Regions from separate parts of the Streptomyces sp. NPDC051315 genome, predicted to be linked through region 2. Evidence: riboswitches for the same ligand, from Rfam matches in the RefSeq annotation. Region 2 holds a riboswitch; each other region holds the start of a gene.
What was found. Region 2 has a riboswitch for cyclic di-AMP ahead of ACIBBD_RS06385 (M23 family metallopeptidase). Riboswitches for the same ligand answer to the same signal wherever they lie in the genome.

Region 1 (5,545 bases), on a different contig from region 2:
CGCCGACGACGAACTCCGTGGAGCCGCCGCCGATGTCCACGACCAGGTAGGGCCTGGTGAGGTCGTCCCGGCCGGCCAGCTCCCGCGTCGCGCCCGTGAAGGAGAACTCGGCCTCCTGGTCACCGGAGATGACCTCGGGCTCCACGCCCAGGATGTCCAGCACCCCGCGCACGAACTCGTCCCGGTTCTCGGCGTCACGGGAGGCGGAGGTGGCGACGAACCGCAGCCGCTGCGCCCCGTGTTCCTTGATGACGGCCGCGTACTCCCGGCACGCGGCGAAGGTCCGCTCCAACGCCTCGGGCGCGAGCCGGCCGGTGCGGTCGACGCCCTGACCGAGGCGGACGATCGTCATACGGCGGTCCAGCTCGACCAGTTCGCCGGTCTCGGGGTCCGCGTCGGCGACGAGGAGGCGGATGGAGTTGGTACCGCAGTCGACGGCGGCGACGCGGGTCACCGGGCCTCCTCCGCGACGGACGTCGCCGACGCGTCCGGCACCACGCACGCGCCCTTGCGCCACCACTCCGGCAGCATCTCCAGCGCCTCGTCGCCCAGGGGGTTCACACCCGGGCCGGCGGCCAGGGAGTGCGCCACGAGCACGTGCAGGCACTTCACCCGGTCCGGCATGCCGCCCGCGCTCGGGAAGCCCTTCAGCTCCTCGATCTCGTCCCGGCGCCGGACGTAGTCCTCGTGGGCGGCCCGGTAGGCGGCGGCCAGCTCCGGGTCGGTCGCCAGGCGGTCCGTCATCTCCTTCATCACGCCGTTCGCCTCCAGCGTGCCGATGGCGGAGTTCGCCTTCGGGCACGTCAGGTAGTACAGCGTGGGGAAGGGCGTGCCGTCGGGAAGGCGGGGGGCCGTCTCCACGACGTCCGGCTGCCCGCAGGGGCAGCGGTGCGCGATCGCGCGCAGACCGCGCGGCGGGCGCCCGAGCTGCTGCTTGAAGGCCTCGACGTCCGCGTCGGTGGGCTCGGTACGCGGGGTGGGCGGCGGGGGCGTTTCCATGACTGTCTTCAGGCTGTCTTTCTGTCTGTCCGTCTGTCCGTCACTGGTCGGAGGCGTCGGACTTGTCGACCCCGTCCCAGACGTTCGAGTACCAGGGGCGGTCGGCGGCCCCCAGGTCGGCGCGGGCCTGCTTCGCCGCGGCCGGGTCGATGACGATGTAGCCCGTCTCCCCCGGCATCACGTAGTGCAGCCGCAGCCGGATCTGCTGCTCGGCGTACGCGTCGTCCTGCCAGCGTGCCTTGAGGTCGCGCAGCTGTTCCACCCGCTCCTTGGCCTGCTCCTTCTCGCGCTCCAGGTCGGCGATCTCGGCGCGCTGGGAGACGTACTGGCGCATCGGGTAGGCCAGGGCCACGATCAGCGAGCACAGGACCAGCGCCAGCAGGGCCGCGCGGCCGGTGAGGCGGGAGCGGCGGGCCTGACGCCGGGTCTGGGAGCGGTAGACACGGGCCGCCGTCTGCTCCCCCAGCAGCCGGATCCTGGTCGCGGTGGAGAAACGGTCCCGGTCCTTCACGGCCATCTGTCCCCGCCTCCCGTCTCACACGTGCGTACGTCCCCGGACACGGTACGGGACCGAGTACGGGGACGTACGTACGACTGGCCAAGCCTCACCCCGGCACGGGGTCAGCTCTCGGAGACCTCGCCGCGGCCGTGCTTACTGGTTCGCGGAGCGGAACCGCGGGAAGGCCGAGCGGCCGGCGTAGACCGCGGCGTCGTCGAGGATCTCCTCGATGCGCAGCAGCTGGTTGTACTTGGCGACGCGCTCGGAGCGGGCCGGGGCGCCGGTCTTGATCTGGCCGCAGTTGGTGGCGACGGCCAGGTCGGCGATGGTGACGTCCTCGGTCTCGCCGGAGCGGTGGGACATCATGCACTTGAAGCCGTTGCGCTGGGCCAGCTCGACGGCGTCGAGGGTCTCGGTGAGCGAACCGATCTGGTTCACCTTCACGAGCAGCGCGTTGGCGGCGCCCTCCTCGATACCGCGGGCCAGACGCTCGGGGTTGGTGACGAACAGGTCGTCGCCGACGAGCTGGACCTTGTCACCGAGCTTGGCGGTGATGGTCTTCCAGCCCTCCCAGTCGTCCTCGAACAGCGGGTCCTCGATGGAGACGAGCGGGTACGCCTCGACGAGCTCGGCGTAGTACTCGGTCATCTCGGCGGCGGAGCGGTCCTTGCCCTCGAAGGTGTAGGAGCCGTCCTTGTAGAACTCGGAGGCGGCGACGTCGAGCGCGAGGGCGATCTGCTCGCCGGGGGTGTAGCCGGCTTCCTTGATGGCCTCGAGGATGAGGTCGAGGGCCTCGCGGTTGGAGCCGAGGTTCGGGGCGAAGCCGCCCTCGTCGCCGAGGCCGGTGGACAGGCCCTTGCTCTTCAGGACCTTCTTGAGGGTGTGGTAGACCTCGGTGCCCCAGCGCAGGGCCTCGGAGAAGGACTCCGCGCCGATCGGGGCGATCATGAACTCCTGGATGTCCACGTTGGAGTCGGCGTGCGAGCCGCCGTTCAGGATGTTCATCATCGGCACCGGCAGCAGGTGCGCGTTCGGGCCGCCCAGGTAGCGGAAGAGCGGGAGGTCGCTGGCCTCGGAGGCGGCGTGGGCGACGGCGAGGGAGACGCCGAGGATGGCGTTGGCGCCGAGGGAGCCCTTGTTGTCGGTGGCGTCCAGGTCGAACATGGCCTGGTCGATCAGGCGCTGCTCGGTGGCGTCGTAGCCGACCAGCTCCGGGCCGATCTGCTCGATGACGGCGAGGACGGCCTTCTCGACGCCCTTGCCCTGGTAGCGGTTGGGGTCACCGTCGCGGAGCTCGATGGCCTCGAAGGCGCCGGTGGAGGCGCCGGACGGGACGGCGGCACGACCCGTGCTGCCGTCGTCGAGGCCGACCTCGACCTCGACCGTGGGGTTGCCTCGGGAGTCCAGGATTTCCCGGGCTACGACGACGTCGATGGACGGCACGAGCATCTCCTTCTTGGGATGTGACGCTGGTAGTGCGGGGCACGCGGGCCGTGATGAAGCCCTCGGTGTGCCTTGCGACTAGAGCCTAACCGCCCCGGGGCCGTCGGCAGCCGACCGACCGTCCCGTGGACAGACTGACGGTACACATTGTTCCCAGCCGGAACAAAGAGGGTGGGGGAATCTCCTCCGAACGGCGGGCGAAACCGGGGGCACCGGCGGGCAAGGAAAAACCCCGCCCCGGTGCGTACGGGGGAACACGCACCGGGGCGGGGAGCCCGTGGGGACGGGGGGACCCTCACGAGGTCTTCAGCATGAGGACCTCGCCTGTGAGGGCACTGTGCCCGCGCTGAGAGCCAGCTGTCACTTGAGGTGCAGCTGCTGGCCCGGGTAGATGAGGTCGGCTTCCTCGACGATGTCCTTGTTCAGCTGGAACAGCTTCTCCCAGCCGCCCTCGACGTTCTGCTTCCCGGCGATGGAGCTGAGGGTGTCGCCCGTGACGACCTTGTACTCGCCGTCACCCTTCTTGACCTTCTTGCCGGTCGGGGTGGTGACCGTCTTCTGGCTCTTGGCCGCCGGACGCTCGGCGGAGCGGGAGGCGCTCTGCTCCTCGGTGGAGCGGGTGGTGCTCTCCGTGGAGGTGTCGGCCGAGGAGGAGCCGCCGTTGTACGTGGCGTTGGACAGGCCCGTGCCGCAGACCGGCCAGGCGCCCTTGCCCTGGCCCGCGAGGACCTTCTCGGCGATCTCGATCTGCTGCGCCTTGCTGGCCTGGTCGGCGGTGGAGGCGTACTGCGTGCCGCCGTACGCGGCCCAGGTGGAGGCGGAGAACTGCAGACCGCCGTAGTAACCGTTGCCGGTGTTGATGGACCAGTTGCCGCCGGACTCGCACTGGGCGACGGCGTCCCACTCGGAGGCCGTGGCGGCGGAGGCGCTGCCGGCCGCCATCAGCGGGGCGGCCACGGCGGCGGTGGTGACACCGGCGATGGCGATGGCGCGAGTGGCCTTGGACGGACGACGATGCTTGCCCTTGACGGAAAACAGCATGGATCGATCCCCTCACCGACGCCTGCGAGGTGAGCTGTCGGGTTCGGGCCGGTTGAGTTGCCCGGCCACTCCTCCGTGGGAGGCGTGGCTTCACCCCTAGCCGCCGCCGTCAACTGCCCGGTGCGGCACTTACCTTGGGTCCCCCGCTCCTGCCTGCGGCGCTTGACGCGACGACTGTTCCCGGGCCGCCACTGGCAGGATTCGGCGTTGCGGCGGCCGGGGCTCGGGTTGCCGAGCGATCACGACCGTAGACAGGCGATCGGCGGAATTTCAAAGACGATCAGGGCTTCTGAGACTCATCCCACACTTTCGCCAAACCGGACATTCGGCGCGAAGTGTGACGTGAACTCCCGTCTTTTTTCCCGCCTTTTCCGCCCTATTCGGCCCCTGTGGACAGGGTCTGACCGGGGGCGATGTCGCTCGGGTCGGCCCCGATGACGTCCTTGTTCTCGTCGTAGAGCGCGCGCCATCCGCCGTCGAGGTCAAGGGAGTCGGCGATGGACGCGAGGGAGTCGCCCGCCCGGACCGTGTAGGTGCCGGCCGCGCCGCCGAGGGTGCCCGCCGCGTGACGGCCGGAGGAGGCGGTGGACGTGCCGCCGGTCGCGCTCTCGTCGGCGGTGCCGCCCCGGTGGCGGCCGGAGCCGGTGGAGTTGGTCGCGGCGGCCCCGGCGTCCGCCGAGCCGGCATCGACCGCCCCGGTGTCGACGAGGCTCCAGGAACCCGCACTCTGCCCCGACTTGTCCGACTCGTCCGTCCCCGGTGCCGTCCGGGACGCGCCGTTGCCCGCCTGCGCGCCGCCCGCACCGGAGCCGGTGGACGTGTCGGACGCGGAGGATGTGTCCGGCGTAGAGGAAGAAGTGGACGAAGGTGACGAGGAGGGCGTACCGGTGGAATCCGTGGAGGATTCGGCGGACGGGTCGGTGGAGGCGCTCCCGGAATCCTTCGCGGAACCGGAGGACTTCGAGGACCCGGACGCCCCCTTGGACAGGTCGGACAAGCCGGATGTCACGGAGGAGTCGGACGAGTCGTCCGCCACGCCGGTGTCAACGTCACCCGAGGCCGCGTCCTCGCTGAGCCCCGCGGTCAGCCCGCAGGTGCCCCAGGCGCCGACACCCTGGTCGGCGAGGAGCTTCTGGGCGACGGAGATCTGCTGGTTGCGGCTGGCGAGGTCGGGCCGCGTGGCGTAGTCGAGCCCGCCGTAGGCCTCCCAGTCCTCCTGAGTCAGGGCCAGGCCGCCGTACTCGCCGTTGCCCTCGTCGGCGCTCCAGGAGCCGCCGGTCTCGCACTCCGCGACCCTGTCCCACACCGTGCCGTCGGCGGCACTCGCCCCGGTGGCGCCGAGCAGGGGGATGGCGATGGCGGAGCCGGTCACGCCGGCCGCGACGAGGAGGGCCGGGGCCTGGCGGGGGCGACGGTGACGACCGTTCCCGGAGAGCATGCGAGGGCCTTTCTCGAGACAGCAGTGCCCGCGCGGCGGGTGATCCTGCCCCGTCGCGTTGACGAGTGAACGTATAGGCAGACGATCACTTGTCACAAGTTAATGCCGCACAGATCACGTGAAGA
Region 2 (5,545 bases):
TGCCCCCAGTGTAGGTTTGCTTCAAACTTGAACCAAGGTCGCCGCGGTCCGGTAACCCCGCCGGTACCCGCAGCCCCGTCCACCCCGTCCACCCTCTCTGTCCCTCTGTCCCTCACCCCCTCGCCCGGAGAGACCGCGCCGATGCCGTACCCGTACGTCCTGCTGTCCGCCGCTGTCTCCCTCGACGGCTACCTCGACGACACCGGCCCCGACCGCCTCCTGCTCTCCAGCCCGGCCGACTTCGACCGGGTCGACGAGGTGCGGGCCTCCGTCGACGCGATCCTGGTCGGAGCCGGCACCATCCGCGCCGACAACCCCCGCCTCCTGGTCAACTCGCCCGAACGCCGGGCGGCCCGGCTGGCGGCCGGCGGGGCGGAGTATCCCCTCAAGGTCACCGTCAGCGGCTCCGGTGAGCTGGACCCGGCGGCGAACTTCTGGCACACGGGCGGCGAGAAGGTCGTGTACACGACCGACACGGGTGCCGAGCGCGCCCGGTCGCTCGGCCTCGCGGCCGACGTCGTCCCCCTCGGCCCCGCCCTCGACTGGCGGCGGCTCCTGGAACACCTCCACGACGTACGGGGTGTGCGGCGGCTGATGGTCGAGGGCGGCGGAACCATCCACACCCAGCTCCTCCAGGAAGGCCTGGCCGACGAACTCCAGCTCGTCCTGGCCCCCCTCTTCGTGGGCACCCCGGACGCGCCCCGGCTCTTCGGGCCCGGCGGCTACCAGGGTGGACGGCTGCGGCTCGTCGAGACGCGGCGCATCGAGGACGTCGTGCTGACGCGCTACGAGCCCACCGCGCCCGGCGCCGGCCCGCTCCCCGTGGCCGCCGACCGGCACTGGCTGGCCCTCGCCTGCGAGCTGGCGGCCGCCTGCCCGCCGTCGCGGACCGCCTTCAGCGTGGGCGCGGTGGTGGTGGCAGCCGACGGGACCGAGCTGGCGCGCGGCCACTCCCGGGAGGCCGGCGACCCCGTCGTCCACGCCGAGGAGGCCGCCCTCGCGAAGATCGCCCCGGACGACCCCCGTCTGGCCACGGCCACCGTCTACACCAGCCTTGAACCCTGCACCCGGCGCTCCTCCCGCCCGACGCCCTGCGCCCGGCTCGTCCTCGACGCGGGCGTCCCCCGGGTCGTGACGGCCTGGCGGGAACCGGACACCTTCGTGACCGACGCCGACGGCGCCGGCCTGCTGACCGCCGCGGGCGTGGACGTCGTGGTTCTTCCGGAGTACGAGGAGCCGGCCGCGGCGCCCAACCGCCATCTGCTCCGCGACGCCCAACAGCCGTCCTGACCAAGGCGGTTCGGCTGAGCGGTGGCTCTGGGGGAGGCCCTGCGGGCAGTTCCCCGCAGGCCCCCGAGGAGCCCCCGGATCAATGCGTGCGCTTCGTGTCCCGCAGATGGCGTACACTGGTGTCATACCGACGCGGGGTGGAGCAGCTCGGTAGCTCGCTGGGCTCATAACCCAGAGGTCGCAGGTTCAAATCCTGTCCCCGCTACTGAAGGCCGAGGGCCGGAATCCTGTTTCAGGATTCCGGCCCTCGGTGCGTTCATCCGCCTGATCGCCCTCACGGAAGGTGACCGGCCGAGCGCCCTGCGCATAACAACTGAGTCACCATCAAAAGTCCTGTGGCTGCTGAAGCGTGGTCGAACCGGGGTCAACTCGCCCGTTTTTCACCGCTCGTGAGACAAAAGTCCAGGCCAGAAATGTTGTTGATCAAGCGGAACCGCTTGGAAACCCGGCCCCGCGTCTATTAACGTTCGATAACGCAGCGCGGTCGTCCCAGCCGTCACAAGAGGCGGCTCCGTGCGCACGCGCCGAATCCCGTAAGGGAACCGGGGAACCACCACCTTGGGGTGAATCACGCGGAAGCCGCCGTGAAGTTACGGCCGGTATACGCGCGTAGGAGACCTTCCCGCTCCGAACCCGTCAGCTAACCCGGTAGGCGACGGAAGGAAAGGAGTACGCCCGCGTGGCGTCCAACCGGCCTGCCCCAGAAGCCCCCAGTGTGCCCAGCCAGACCTTCGGCTACGGCAGCTACCGCACCGACGAGGGCCCCTGGGAGGAGTGGAACCCCACCGCGGAGTCCATTCGCCCGGTACGCGGTCGGCACCGCGTCGCCAAGCAGCGCGGCGGACTCGCCCGCAGCTCCACCGTCCTCGGCGTCGGCGTCATAGCCGCCGTCGGCGCGGGCGGCATGGCCAGCGCCAACACCGGCAAGCCGCCGGTCTCCATCTCCATGCCGGACCTCCCCTCCGTGGGTTCCCTGATCTCGGACGACGACACCCCCGAGGAGTCCGCGTCCGCCCTCAGCACCTTCGGCACCACCGTCGCCGCGGACGACAGCAGCGACAGCGCCGCCGACGCCGGCGAGGCGCTGCGCAGCCGGATCATGGCGCAGGCCGAGTCGCAGCAGACCCAGATCGAGGCCAAGGCCCAGGCAGCCGCCGAGGCCGCCGCGGCCAAGGCGGAGGCCGACGCGGCCGCCAAGGCCCAGCAGGAGGCGGAGGCCAAGGCCGCCGCCGCGAAGAAGAAGGCCGCCGAGGAAGCCGCGAAGAAGGCCGAGGCCGAGCGCCTCGCCGAGCTCGCCAAGCAGTACACGCTGCCGACCTCCTCGTACACCATCACCTCCACGTTCGGTCAGGCCGGCGCCTACTGGTCCTCCGGGTACCACACCGGGCTCGACTTCGCCGCCCCCACCGGCACCCTGCTCAAGGCCGTGCACAGCGGCACCATCACCTCGGCCGGCTGGGACGGGTCGTACGGCTACAAGACCGTGCTCACCCTCGATGACGGCACCGAGATCTGGTACGCCCACCAGTCCTCCATCAACGTCAGCGTCGGCCAGAAGGTCGCCACCGGCGACGTCATCGGCCGCGTCGGCGCCACCGGCAACGTCACCGGCGCCCACCTCCACCTGGAGGTCCACCCGGGCGGCAGCGCCTCGGGCATCGACCCGGCGGCCTGGCTGCGGGACCACGGCGTGAACCCCTGAGTCTTCCGGGGAATTTCCGGAGGTCGACGGGGGTCGGTGAGGTCTCCCGTGCGGCACCCGGACGTTTCCCGGATGTTCCGACCCCTGGCCGGAGGCGTGCAATGCGCGCCTCCGGCCTCGGTGTTGTCGCAGCGGATGACGTCTCCGCGCGTGCCCGGCTCCTCCGACCCCGAGGTCTTCCCGCGCGCCCTCGGTGGTGACGGCCGGGGGCGCGCCCCGGTGGCCCCGGCCCTGCCCCCGGCCCAGCCGGCGGTGGCGGCGCCGATCGCCTCCGCCCGGACCGTGGGGCAGTTGCCGGCGCAGGTGGGAGCGGCCGGGCTGGAGCCGACCCGGGCGGAGACCGAGCGGCTCCCGCAGGCCTCGGCGTAGGGGTCCACCGCGGTGTCCCCGGTAGGAGCAGCCCCTACGCCGTACGGCTTACGTCATGACGGTCGCCCGGCCGCCGGGACGCGAGCGCCCGCACGGCTCACGGCTGGTTGGGGCCGTACCCGGAGTACCCGGAGTACCCGGGCTGTGGGGAGCGGGGGTGCGGGTACAGGGACTGCGGCTGGGGTTGCGGTTGCGGCTCGTGCGGGTGAGGGTGCGGCTGCGACTGGGGATACGGGTACTGCGGGTGCCGGCTCGGTCCCGTCGGACGCCCGTGGCCCCGCCCGTGCCCGTAGACCCCGTAGACCCCGTGGACCGGCCAGGGCGGCATGGCCACCGGGACCGGAGGCGCCGTCATGCGGGCCGCGTGGTCCAGCGCGGGGCGCGCGATGTCCTTGCGGCGCCACAGCTCGTGCAGCAACTCCTGCTCCCGCACCACGAAGTCGGTGCCGGCCCGGCCGAGGCGTCCGCGGTGCCGCAGGAACGCGAGGGAGGTCGCGTACGCCTCGTACCGCGCCACCTCGCGCGCGGCCGGCTTGCCCAGATGGCGGCGGGCGTGGTCGCGGGCCAGCCGCCGGGCCCGCATCGAGCCGAGCGCGTACGGCTCCGCCGGGGTGAGCCAGCCCGCGGCCGCGTAGGCGGGGAGTTCCTCGCGCACGGTGCCCAGTTCACGCTGGCGCGTCCACACCACCAGCCAGGTCAGCACCGCGAACGCCGGCATCATGAACGCCCCGTACACCGCGAAGAACCCCCACTCGCCGAGGGTCGACGAGCCGTTCCAGAGGGCGTGCATCACCATCGCGAGCAGCAGTCCGCACAGCGGGAGCAGGACGCGGCGCACGCGCTGCCGGTCCGCGGACAGGGCGGCGACGCCGAAGCCGAGACCGGTCAGCACCGTGAACAGGGGGTGCGCGAACGGGGACATGATGACGCGTACGAAGAAGGTGGCGACGGTGACGGAGGCGATACCGCTGTCCCCGCTGAGCTGGTCGGTGCCGAAGGCGTTGCCCAGGTAGAGGATGTTCTCGGTGAACGCGAAGCCGGTCGCCGTGATCCCGGCTATCACCACTCCGTCGACGATTCCGGTGAAGTCCCGCCTGCGGAAGAGGAAGACCAGCAGGATCGCGGCCGCCTTGGCGGACTCCTCGACGACGGGGGCGATGACGGTCGCGCCGAGGGTGTCCGCGCTGGACGGGTCGGCGGTCGCCGTCGCTATCCACCGGGTGGCGAAACTGTTGGCGACGATCGCTATCAGGGCCGCCGCGCACGCGCCCCAGGCGAACGCGAACACCAGATTCCGCCAGGGCCCGGGCTCCACCCGGTCCAGCCACCGGAAGGCCGCCACGAGGAGCGGAACGGGCAGCACGGCGAGCCCCAGGCCCACCAGGAACCCCTGCGTGCCCGTCTGTTCGCGCACGAGGGCCAGAATGACCAGCCCGGAGAGCGCGAGCAGGGCGATCAGGGCGCCGTAGCGCACCCACGTGTGCTGCCACCAGTGCGCGTGCCGGAGCCCTCCGCCCTCGGGAGTGCCGCCCGGCTGGGGCGGACGCGGCGGGAGCGGCGGGTACGGGGAACTCATGGCCACGGCATCGACCCTAACGAGGGAGAGGACAGCGGTGGAGGGAACGCGGGGTCGGAGGCGGCAGGAGCGGTTCGGTCAGCCGTGCTGTACGCGACGGAACAGCAGATCGTTCACCACATGCCCCTTGTCCAGGCCCTGTCCCTCGAAACGGGTCAGCGGCCGGAAGCCGGGACGGGGCGCGAAACCGCCGTCCGCCTGCGTGTTCTCGAAGTCCGGGTGCGCGGTGAGCACCTCGAGCATCTGCTCCGCGTACGGTCCCCAGTCGGTCGCGCAGTGCACCAGCGCGCCCGGCTTCAGCCGGGTCGCCGCGAGGCTGAGGAACTCCGGCTGGATGAGGCGTCGCTTGTGGTGGCGCTTCTTGGGCCAGGGGTCGGGGAAGTAGACGCGCAGACCGGCGAGGGAGTCCGGGGTCAGCATCTCGCGCAGCAGGATGATCGCGTCGCCGTTGCCGACGCGGACGTTGGTGAGGCCGCCGCGGTCGGCGAGGTTGAGCAGGTTGCCCTGGCCCGGGGTGTGGACGTCGACCGCGAGGATGTTGGTGTGCGGGTCGGCGGCGGCCATCTGGGCGGTGGCCTCGCCCATGCCGAAGCCGATCTCCAGGACGA
Region 3 (5,545 bases), on a different contig from region 2:
GTCAAGGGGCGTACCGGTCTGGCTCACCTTTTCGAACACCTCATGTTCCAGGGCTCCGCCCAGGTCAAGGGCAACGGCCACTTCGAGCTGGTCCAGGGCGCGGGAGGCTCGCTCAACGGCACCACCAGCTTCGAGCGCACCAACTACTTCGAGACCATGCCCGCCCACCAGCTGGAGCTCGCCCTCTGGCTGGAGGCCGACCGCATGGGCTCGCTGCTGGCCGCCCTGGACGACGAGTCCATGGAGAACCAGCGCGACGTCGTGAAGAACGAGCGCCGCCAGCGCTACGACAACGTCCCCTACGGCACGGCCTTCGAGAAGCTGACCGCCCTCGCCTACCCGGACGGCCACCCCTACCACCACACCCCGATCGGGTCGATGGCCGACCTGGACGCGGCGACCCTGGAGGACGCGCGCGCGTTCTTCCGCACGTACTACGCGCCCAACAACGCGGTCCTCTCGGTCGTCGGCGACATCGACCCGGAGCAGACGCTCGCCTGGATCGAGAAGTACTTCGGCTCGATCCCCGCCCATGACGGCAAGCCCGCTCCCCGTGACGGCACCCTGCCCGACATCATCGGCGAGCAGCTGCGCGAGGTCGTCGAGGAGGAGGTCCCGGCCCGCGCCCTGATGGCCGCCTACCGCCTGCCGCAGGACGGCACGCGCGCGTGCGACGCGGTCGACCTGGCGCTCACCATCCTCGGCGGCGGCGAGTCCTCCCGCCTCTACAACCGGCTCGTCCGCCGCGACCGTACGGCGGTGGCGGCCGGCTTCGGCCTGCTGCGGCTCGCCGGGGCTCCCTCCCTGGGCTGGCTGGACGTGAAGACCTCCGGTGACGTCGAGGTGCCGGTCATCGAGACCGCCATCGACGAGGAGCTCGCCCGCTTCGCCGAGGAGGGCCCCACGGCCGAGGAGATGGAGCGCGCCCAGGCCCAGCTGGAGCGCGAGTGGCTGGACCGTCTCGGTACGGTCGCCGGCCGCGCCGACGAACTCTGCCGGTACGCCGTGCTCTTCGGTGATCCGCAGCTCGCCCTGACCGCCGTCCAGCGCGTGCTGGACGTCACGGCGGATGAGGTGCGGGAGATCGCCCAGGCCCGTCTGCGTCCCGACAACCGGGCCGTGCTGGTCTACGAGCCCGTCGAGAGCGCGGAAGGCGCCGAGAGCGCCGAGAACGCCGCAAGCACCGAGAACACCGCCGACGAGGACGAGAACGAGGAGGCGGCCCAGTGACCGAGCTCGCCACGATGGACTTCCACCCCCAGCCGCAGGCGGGCGAGGCCAGGCCGTGGGCGTTCCCCGCCCCCGCGCGCGGGACGCTCGACAACGGCCTGACCGTTCTGCACTGCCACCGCCCCGGCCAGCAGGTCGTCGCCGTCGAGGTCCTCCTGGACGCGCCCCTGGACGCCGAGCCGGCCGGCCTCGACGGCGTCGCCACGATCATGGCGCGGGCCTTCTCCGAGGGCACCGACAAGCACTCCGCCGAGGAGTTCGCCGCCGAGCTGGAGCGCTGCGGCGCGACCCTCGACGCGCACGCCGACCACCCCGGCGTCCGCCTGAGCCTCGAGGTGCCGGTCTCCCGCCTGGCCAAGGCCCTCGGGCTGATCGCCGACGCCCTCAGGGCGCCCGCGTTCGCCGACAGCGAGGTCGAGCGGCTCGTCCGCAACCGTCTCGACGAGATCCCGCACGAGCTGGCCAACCCCTCCCGGCGGGCCGCCAAGGAGCTCTCCAAGGAGCTGTTCCCGGCCACCGCGCGCATGTCGCGCCCCCGCCAGGGCACGGCGGAGACGGTCGAGACCATCGACTCGGCGGCCGTCCGCGCCTTCTACGAGAAGCATGTCCGCCCCGCCACGGCCACGGCCGTGGTCGTCGGCGACCTCACGGGGGTCGACCTGGACGCGGTCCTCGGCGACACCCTGGGCGCCTGGACGGGCTCCTCGGCCCAGCCGCGGCCGGTGCCGCCGGTGACCGCCGACGACACCGGCCGGGTCGTCATCGTGGACCGTCCCGGCGCCGTCCAGACGCAGCTGCTGATCGGCCGCATCGGTCCCGACCGGCACGCGCGCGTGTGGCCCGCGCAGGTGCTCGGCACGTACTGCCTCGGCGGCACCCTCACCTCCCGCCTGGACCGCGTCCTGCGCGAGGAGAAGGGCTACACCTACGGGGTGCGCGCCTTCGGGCAGGTCCTGCGCTCAGCGCCGGACGGCACGGGCGCCGCGATGCTCGCCATCAGCGGCTCCGTCGACACCCCGAACACCGGTCCCGCGCTGGCGGACCTCTGGCAGGTGCTGCGCACCCTCGCCGCCGAGGGCCTCACCGACGCCGAACGCGACGTCGCCGTGCAGAACCTGGTCGGCGTGGCACCGCTGAAGTACGAGACCGCGGCGGCCGTCGCCGGCACGCTGGCCGACCAGGTCGAGCAGCACCTTCCCGACGACTACCAGGCGACGCTGTACCAGCAGCTGGCCGCGACCGGCACCGTGGAGGCCACCGCGGCCGTCGTGAGCGCCTTCCCGGTCGACCGTCTGGTGACCGTCCTCGTCGGTGACGCCGCCCAGATCAAGGAGCCGGTCGAGGCCCTGGGCATCGGCGAGGTGAAGGTCGTGTCCGCGGAGTAGGCACCGCGACAGCGCGCACGCCCGGCCGCCGGGCCACGCGCGGGTGCGAGGGGCCCTGGTGACCGACGCGTCACCAGGGCCTCCTGATGTCCGAATTGAGGGAGAGGTTGCCTGTCTGCCCTGTGGCATGCGCTACAAAAGCCGCGTTCCGTTTGGGGATTGACAGCGGGCGCGTCTAGTTTCATCCGGGCTGTTCGTCGGGCAGTGCGCCGCATCCGCGGCACCGGACAGCCATCGCCGAGTCCCCGTACGGCGCGAGCCAGGGGAGCCGGGGACCCAAGTACACAGTCCCTGGGGTGAATCGGACGCCCGCGCGTGACGCGAGGGGGCCCGTAGGAGACCTTCCTGCTCCGAACCCGTCAGCTAACCCGGTAGGCGAGAGGGAAGGAAAGGACCACTCGACTTCATGGCGTTCACCTGCGCCACCGGGAAGCACCGTCGTCCCAGCCGGATGAAGCGCACCACCGCCCGCGCGGCGGGCATCGCGGCGCTCACCACCACCGGCGTCATCGGCACCGTGGCCTCCTCGCCGGCGCTCGCCGCCGAGACCTCCGCGGAACAGACCGGGCTGATCCCCGTCGTCACCATCGGCGACTCCGTCGCCGAGCAGATCGACGACCAGGCCGCCGCACAGAAGCAGGCCGCCCAGGAGGAGGCCGCGCGCAAGGAGGCGGCCGCCCGGGCCGCCGCGAAGATCAAGAAGGAGCGCGAGGCCAGGGCCCGCGCCGCCCGTGAGGCCGAGCGCGAGCGCCTGAACACCTTCGTGTCGCCCATCACCGGGTCCTACGTGTCCACCGGCTACAAGTCCGGTGGCTCCCTGTGGTCCTCCGGCAGCCACACCGGCATCGACTTCCACGCCTCGAGCGGCACTCCCGTGCACGCCGTCGGGCTCGGCACCGTCGTCGAGGCCGGCTGGGGCGGTGCCTACGGCAACCAGGTCGTGATCCGGATGAGCGACGGCACGTACACCCAGTACGGTCACCTGTCGTCCATCAGCGTCTCGGTGGGCCAGAAGGTCACTCCGGGCCAGCGGATAGGCCTCTCCGGCGCGACGGGCAACGTCACCGGCCCGCACCTGCACTTCGAGGCCCGTACGAGCACCGAGTACGGCTCGGACATCGACCCGGTCGCCTACCTCCGCAAGCACGGCGTGAACATCTGACGACGTACGGCGACAGATCGTGCAGCCCCGGCCCTTCCGGCCGGGGCTTTCGCCGTTTCCCGCTCCCCGCTGTCCAAAAAATATCCATGGATTCCGACCCGCCGTCGGAAATTGCGGCTCATTGCAATAGAGTCACTGACCACACGTCATTCGTCGACGTTTCACGGGGATTAAGGCGGAGGTCGGTCATGCGTATTCCGGCGCACTCGGTGTGCACGGCCATCCGGGACGACATCGTCGCGGGTGTCTACGAGCGCGGCAGCCGCCTCACCGAGGAACTCCTGGCCCGTCGCTACGGCGTCTCGCGCGTCCCCGTCCGGGAGGCGCTGCGCACGCTGGAGGCGGAGGGCTTCGTCGTGACGCGGCGGCACGCGGGCGCGTGCGTCGCCGAACCGACCGAGCAGGAGGCCGCCGACCTGCTGGAGATGCGCATGCTGCTGGAGCCGCTCGGTGCGGCCCGGGCCGCCCAGCGGCGCACCGAAGCGCATCTGAAGGTGCTGCGCGGCCTCGTCCGGCTGGGGCAGGAGCGCGCCAGGAGGGGCAGCAGCGAGGATCTGCGCTCCCTGGGCGGGTGGTTCCACGAGACGCTGGCCCAGGCCTCCGGCAGCCATGCCCTGACCTCGACGCTCACCCAGCTGCGTCACAAGATCGCCTGGATGTACGCGGTGGACGCGCCCGCCAACCCGGTGGAGTCCTGGGCGGAGCACGGCGCGATCGTGGACGCGGTGGCGCGCGGCGACGGCGAGCGCGCGCGGGCGATCACCGCGCTGCACACCGAGCGCTCGTCCGCCGCACACCGGCTGCGCTTCGCGGGCGGGGACCGCCAGGACCGTGTGAGGACTTCGCAACACGTCGTAAACATGTCGGGCCCGCGTCATTAACACGGGGGCCGTATACAAAGAAGGGAATTCGGCGGAGCTGTATTTCCGCTGCCCTTTTTCTGCCGCGCCCGGAATTTCCGACGGCGCGCTCTTCGTGTGCCCGGACTATTTTCCGTCATGCCTCCCGAGATTTCTCCGCAGCGAGCGCGGGAAAACGGCGGAGCCGCGCCGCCCGTGAAGGGCGACGCGGCTCCGTACGCGCTGCGGGCGAGGCTCAGACGGTCTCGGGAAGCTCCTCGAGCCCCTCGGAGACCAGCTTGGCCAGCCGGTCGAGGGCGACGTCCGCGCCCTCGGCGTCGGAGGCGAGGACGATCTCCTCGCCGCCCTGGGCGCCCAGGCCGAGCACGGCCAGCATGGAGGCCGCGTTGACGGGGTTGCCCCCCGCCTTGGCGATCGTCACCGGGACGCCTGCGGCCGTGGCGGCTCGGACGAAGATGGAGGCGGGGCGGGCGTGAAGGCCCTCGGCCCAGCCGACGTTGACGCGGCGCTCAGCCATGTGATGCTGCCCTTCGGTGTTCAGGGTTGTCTAGACCAGTGTTCCACACGTGAAACGTGCCCGGAACGGTCCTGCGTACCGTTCCGCCGTGGCCGTCGGGTCGCGGCCTCGACCCGACGTTCCGTCCTCCACAGACTGCCCCGCGCCGCTGTCGGACGCGAGCCGTACTCTGGGGCCCATGCAGAGCGCGCCGGACCGGCACGAGTACCCCGCCCACTGGGAAGCCGACGTGGTGCTGCGCGACGGCGGCACCGCACGCGTCCGCCCCATCACCGTTGATGACGCCGAGCGTCTGGTCAGCTTCTACGAGCAGGTCTCGGACGAGTCGAAGTACTACCGCTTCTTCGCGCCCTACCCGCGTCTGTCCGCCAAGGACGTCCACCGCTTCACG

Region 1: it holds a riboswitch for cyclic di-AMP, as region 2 does, so the genes downstream of both, ACIBBD_RS36425 (transglycosylase family protein) here and ACIBBD_RS06385 (M23 family metallopeptidase) in region 2, are expected to answer to the same signal.
Region 3: it holds a riboswitch for cyclic di-AMP, as region 2 does, so the genes downstream of both, ACIBBD_RS29700 (M23 family metallopeptidase) here and ACIBBD_RS06385 (M23 family metallopeptidase) in region 2, are expected to answer to the same signal.

Annotation. Positions count from the first base shown of each region.
Region 1 is NZ_JBITEN010000029.1:2,150-7,694, reverse strand. Features, by position in the region: gene ACIBBD_RS36445 (exopolyphosphatase) at 1-454, opposite strand, end outside; gene ACIBBD_RS36440 (DUF501 domain-containing protein) at 451-999, opposite strand; gene ACIBBD_RS36435 (septum formation initiator family protein) at 1,040-1,516, opposite strand; gene eno (phosphopyruvate hydratase) at 1,652-2,941, opposite strand; gene ACIBBD_RS36425 (transglycosylase family protein) at 3,302-3,982, opposite strand; cyclic di-AMP (ydaO/yuaA leader) riboswitch at 3,987-4,153, opposite strand; gene ACIBBD_RS36420 (transglycosylase family protein) at 4,359-5,420, opposite strand.
Region 2 is NZ_JBITEN010000003.1:15,443-20,987, reverse strand. Features, by position in the region: gene ACIBBD_RS06400 (MarR family winged helix-turn-helix transcriptional regulator) at 1-1, opposite strand, end outside; gene ACIBBD_RS06395 (dihydrofolate reductase family protein) at 142-1,290, shown strand; tRNA gene ACIBBD_RS06390 (tRNA-Met) at 1,422-1,495, shown strand; cyclic di-AMP (ydaO/yuaA leader) riboswitch at 1,803-1,962, shown strand; gene ACIBBD_RS06385 (M23 family metallopeptidase) at 1,970-2,992, shown strand; gene ACIBBD_RS06380 (hypothetical protein) at 3,128-3,361, shown strand; gene ACIBBD_RS06375 (PrsW family intramembrane metalloprotease) at 3,459-4,937, opposite strand; gene trmB (tRNA (guanosine(46)-N7)-methyltransferase TrmB) at 5,016-5,545, opposite strand, start outside.
Region 3 is NZ_JBITEN010000018.1:53,966-59,510, reverse strand. Features, by position in the region: gene ACIBBD_RS29710 (M16 family metallopeptidase) at 1-1,230, shown strand, start outside; gene ACIBBD_RS29705 (M16 family metallopeptidase) at 1,227-2,615, shown strand; cyclic di-AMP (ydaO/yuaA leader) riboswitch at 2,841-3,008, shown strand; gene ACIBBD_RS29700 (M23 family metallopeptidase) at 3,022-3,777, shown strand; gene ACIBBD_RS29695 (GntR family transcriptional regulator) at 3,966-4,658, shown strand; gene ACIBBD_RS29690 (HPr family phosphocarrier protein) at 4,873-5,154, opposite strand; gene ACIBBD_RS29685 (GNAT family N-acetyltransferase) at 5,333-5,545, shown strand, end outside.